One region of the Pseudonocardia sp. SID8383 genome, then DNA from elsewhere that is predicted to be linked to it. Evidence: predicted binding sites of a transcription regulator. Region 1 holds the regulator's gene; the other holds the start of a gene.
The links. The regulator HspR, encoded in region 1, represses chaperone genes until heat shock. The targets are predictions, from matches to a motif close to ANNTTGAGTNNNNNNNACTCAANNT.

Region 1 (2,451 bases):
CGGGGCCGGCGACTTCAGCGACATCCTCGGCGACATCTTCGGCCGCACTGCGCGGAACAACGCCGGCGGTGCGGGCGGGTACGGCACGGCCGGTGCCCGCCGCGGTCAGGACGTCGAGAGCAGCCTGACCATCTCCTTCGACGACGCGGTGCGCGGCGCGACGGTGCCGATCAAGCTGTCCTCGCCGGGGCGCTGCGAGCGCTGCGGCGGCACCGGGTCCCGGCCCGGCAGCACCCCGCGCACCTGCCCGACCTGCTCCGGTCAGGGTCTGGTGAACCGCAGCCAGGGCGCGTTCTCGTTCTCCGAGCCGTGCCGCGACTGCCGCGGGACCGGCCGCATCATCGACGACCCGTGCCCCGAGTGCCACGGCGACGGCGTGTCCACCCGGACCCGGTCGCTGACGGTGCGGGTCCCCGCCGGCGTCGACGACGGGCAGAAGGTCCGGCTCGCGGGCCAGGGCGAGCCCGGTCGCGGCGGCGCACCCGCCGGTGACCTCTACGTCACGGTCTCGGTCACCCCGCACCGGATCTTCGGGCGGTCGTCGAAGAACTCCGACGACCTGACCCTCACCGTGCCGGTGACCTTCCCCGAGCTGGCTCTGGGTGCGACCCTGACGGTGCCGACGCTCGACAGCACCGTCTCGCTGCGGATCCCGCCGGGGACCGCCAGCGGCCGGACGTTCCGGGTGTCGGGGCGTGGGGTCGAGCGCAGGAACGGGAAGAAGGGCAATCTGCTGGTCACCGTCGAGGTGGCGGTGCCGCAGAAGCTGGACGAGGCGGCCACCAGTGCGCTGGAGGCCTATGCCGAGGCGACGTCGTCGTTCGACCCGCGGGCCGATCTGCTCGGTAGCACCAGGAGGTGATGGCGGTGGCCGGACGACGCACCCCCCGGGACGGGGAGGAAGCGCTGACCGTCGACGTCGCACACGACAGCCCGGTGTTCGTCATCTCGGTCGCCGCGCAGCTGTCCGGCCTGCACGCCCAGACCCTGCGCAGCTACGACCGGATCGGCCTGGTCAGCCCGGGCCGGTCCGCGGGCGGCGGGCGTCGCTACTCCCAGCGCGACATCGCGCTGCTGCGCGAGGTGCAGCGGCTCTCCCAGGAGGAGGGCGTGAACCTCGCGGGCGTCAAGCGGATCATCGAGCTGGAACAGATGGTCGACGAGCTCTCGGCACGGCTCGAGGAGGCCACCGCCGAGCTCGACGCGGTCCGTGCCGCCGCCGCGCAGGCCACGGCGGCGGTGCACCGCTCCTACCGGCGCGACCTCGTGCCGGTGGACCGGCGCCAGGCCGTCGTGCGCTGGCGCCCCGCAGACGACGGCTGAGTCCCCCGGGCGGTGCGGGCCCGGACCGCTCAGGCCGCCGTCAGGACCCCGCGGCGGGCCAGCAGCCCGAGCACCACGGCGCCCAGTAGCGGGACCGCGGCCAGCACCGCGAACGGCAGCGCCGGCGGGAACGAGGGGTCCAGCAGCGCGCCGACGCCCGTCGAGCCGACGAGCACCATCAGCCCGCCGAACGAGGCCAGCACCCCGAAGTGGGCGCCCAGCCTGCGCTCCCCGGCCAGCCGGGGCACCAGGTCCTGCGCGACCGGCACGGCGAACATCTCGCCGAAGGTCAGCAGCAGCACCATCAGCACCGCGGGTGCGAGCGCCCACCACCCCGGCAGGCCCGGCAGCAGCCGTGCCACCGCGACGACGGTGAACGACGCGGCCATCAGGCAGAACCCGAGCACCACCGAGCGGCCGGCCCCGATCCGGTGGCCCCACGTCGTCACCCGCATCTGCAGGCAGATGACCAGCACCGACATCAGCACGAACAGGAAGCCCAGTGCCGCGGTGCGGCCGACGCGCTCCAGCTCGTCGGGCAGCGCCAGGTACAGCTGGTTGTAGGACAGCAGCCAGCCCGAGTAGCCGGCCGCGAACAGCATGAAGCGACGGTTGCCCAGCACCTCGCCCCAGCCCGCGAGCATCGGCCGTCCGGCCTGCTCGGCCTCCCGCCACGGCAGCCACCGCCAGTGCGCCAGCCCCACCACCACGAAGCCGACGGCGGCGACCAGGCAGGCCAGCTGGAAGTCGACCAGCATGAGCGCGGTGCCGACCAGCGGCCCGGTGACCGTCCCGACCTGACCGGCGACGGCGAACATCGCGAACACCTCGGTCCGTGGCGGGCCCTCCCCGGCGCGTTCCCGCTCCCCGGCCTCCCGCGCCAGCGACGACTCGACGGCCGGCGAGAACAGGGCCGCCGCGAACCCGGTCAGCAGCGCCCCGCCGATGACCGCGGGCAGCGTGCCGGCGGCCCCGAGGAGGATGAATCCGGTCACGCGCAGCGCACACCCGGCGAGCACGACCGGCTTCGCACCGAACCGATCGGTCAGGGTCCCGCCGATCACGAACAGCCCCTGCTGGCTGAACGTCCGCAGCCCCAGCACCAGCCCGACGGCCGCCGCGGCGAGC
Region 2 (2,451 bases), on a different contig from region 1:
CGCGGAACGTGTGGTTCTGCGCCGGGTCGAGGACCTCCAGCAGCGCCGCGGTCGGGTCACCGCGGAAGTCGCTGCCGACCTTGTCGATCTCGTCGAGCAGCACGACGGGATTCATCGAGCCGGCCTCGCGGATGGCGCGGACGATCCGGCCGGGCAGCGCGCCGACGTAGGTGCGCCGGTGACCGCGGATCTCCGCCTCGTCCCGGACGCCGCCGAGCGCGACGCGGACGAAGTTCCGGCCGAGCGCGCGGGCGACCGACTCCCCCAACGACGTCTTGCCGACGCCGGGCGGGCCGACCAGCGAGAGCACCGCGCCCGAGCCGCGGCCGCCGACGGTGTCGAGGCCCTTGCGCTCGCGGCGGGCGCGCACGGCGAGGAACTCGACGAGGCGCTCCTTCACGTCGTCGAGACCGGCGTGGTCGGCGTCGAGGATGCGACGGGCCTCCACGAGGTCCGACGAGTCGGTGGTCGCGGTGCTCCACGGGATGTCGAGGACGGTGTCGAGCCAGGTCCGGATCCAGCCGGACTCCGGGCTCTGGTCCGAGGAACGTTCCAGCTTGCCGACCTCGGTCAGCGCGGCCTTGCGGACCTCGTCGGGCAGGTCGGCGGCCTCCACGCGGGCGCGGTAGTCGTCGGAGCCCTCCGGGTCGTCCTCACCGAGCTCCTTGCGGATCGCGGCGAGCTGCTGGCGGAGCAGGAACTCGCGCTGCTGCTTCTCCATGCCCTCGCGGACGTCGTTCGAGATCTTCTCGGTGACCTCCTGCTCGGCGACGTGCTCCTTGGTCCAGCCCAGGAGCTTCTCCAGCCGGGCGTCGAGGTCGGTCTCGGCGAGCAGCTCGGCCTTGTGCGCGACGTCCAGCCACGACGCCCACCCGGCGAGGTCGGCGAGCGCGCCCGGGTCGTCGGTCTGCTGCACGGAGTCGATGACCTGCCAGGCCCCCCGCTGCTGCAGGATCCCGACCACCAGAGCCTTGTACTCGCGGGCGAGCTCGTGGGTGCGGCCGGTGGGCTCGCCGGCGTCGACCGGCTCGGCCTCGACCCAGAGCGCCGCGCCGGGGCCGGAGACCCCCGACCCGATGCGGGCGCGCCGCTCACCCCGCACGACGGCGGCCCGGTCCCCGTTGGGGAGCCTGCCGATCTGCTCGAGCACGGCGACGACGCCGATGGCGCCGTAGCGGCCGTCGATGCGGGGCACGACGAGCACCCGTCTCCCGTCGTCGCGGTCCTGGGCCGCGGCGGTGGCCGCGTCCACCGCGGCACGGGTGTCGGAGTCGTCGAGACGGACGGGGACGACCATGCCGGGCAGGACCACGGCGTCATCGAGGGGCAGGACCGGGAGCGTCAGCACGTCACTCATGTCCTGCCCAACCACGCGGAGGGTCCTCCGCTTCCCGGAGTTGAGTCGTGTCCGCTCAGGGCGAACGCGGACACCGGAGCACGTGACGGCGGCCGTGGGCACACCGCGTACCGCGGGGCCACCGATGCGTGACCGGGTCGTGCTCGGGACCGTAGGCCATCCCGGTCAGGGCGACGGCGGGACGGCGACGGGCTCCGCGAGCAGGTCAGGCCGGTCCAGCGCCGGGACGGTTGTGAGCGTCCCGAGGACCGGGGGGTTCACCAGCGCGGTCCGCCGCCCTGCACCTCCATCACCGCGGGCTTGACGTCGACCAGGTAGACCAGCGTCGCGACGGTGGCGGCCAGCCAGAACATGGCACCGCCGAACATCGGGCCGTTCGTGATGATCAGAAGCAGCAGCGCGACGCCGGTGATGCCCAGCCAGGCGTTCTTGGTGAGCTTGCCCGCCGCGGTGAAGGCGTCCGCACGTTGCATCAGTGCGTGCCCGAACGAGAACCCGCCGACCACCACCATGATCCACTTGATCACGAAGATGATCAGTTCATCGGGGGCACCTGGCAGTGACAACACCCGGCCAGAGTACGGACAACCCGGGCGCCGGTCACGTCCGGCGCCGGATCCGGGCGGGACGATCCGCATCCGCACACGACGGCGCCCCCGGCCGATCGGGATCGGCCGGGGGCGCGGGTCGTACTCACCGGGCACGGGGCCCGGCGGGTGTCACTTCTTGGCCGACGCCGTCGAGGTGCCGCGGCGGGTGGTCGGCTTGCGAGCCGGGACCTTCGCGCCGGTGGCGGTCTTCGGGTCGGTCTTGGCGGCGGTGCGGCGCGCGGTCGAACGCGTGGTCGACGCGACCTCGTCGCCGGCCTCCTCGATCGCCTCGGCGGCCTCCTTCGAGACCTCGGTGACGGCCTCGGCGGCCTCGCTCGCGGCGGTCTGGGCGCGGCGGGCGACCTTCTCACCGACCGAGCGGGTCTGCGTGGTGACCGTACCCAGGGTCTTGACGGCGACGTCGTGGGTCTCGTCCACGAACTCGTCGACGCGGGTGTCGAACTTCTCGGTCAGACCCTCGACGGTCGCGATGGCCTGCTTGAC

Region 2: a site for HspR is predicted at 1,395-1,419, ahead of lon (endopeptidase La). Genes of this name have one in related genera too.

The regions. Positions count from the first base shown of each region.
Region 1 covers NZ_WWFY01000518.1:5,158-7,608, forward strand. The annotation lists gene dnaJ (molecular chaperone DnaJ) at 1-862, shown strand, start outside; gene GTW08_RS12595 (heat shock protein transcriptional repressor HspR) at 868-1,323, shown strand; gene GTW08_RS12600 (MFS transporter) at 1,353-2,451, opposite strand, start outside.
Region 2 covers NZ_WWFY01000142.1:4,104-6,554, reverse strand. The annotation lists gene lon (endopeptidase La) at 1-1,357, opposite strand, end outside; gene GTW08_RS03605 (DUF2516 family protein) at 1,615-1,923, opposite strand; gene GTW08_RS03600 (hypothetical protein) at 2,077-2,451, opposite strand, start outside.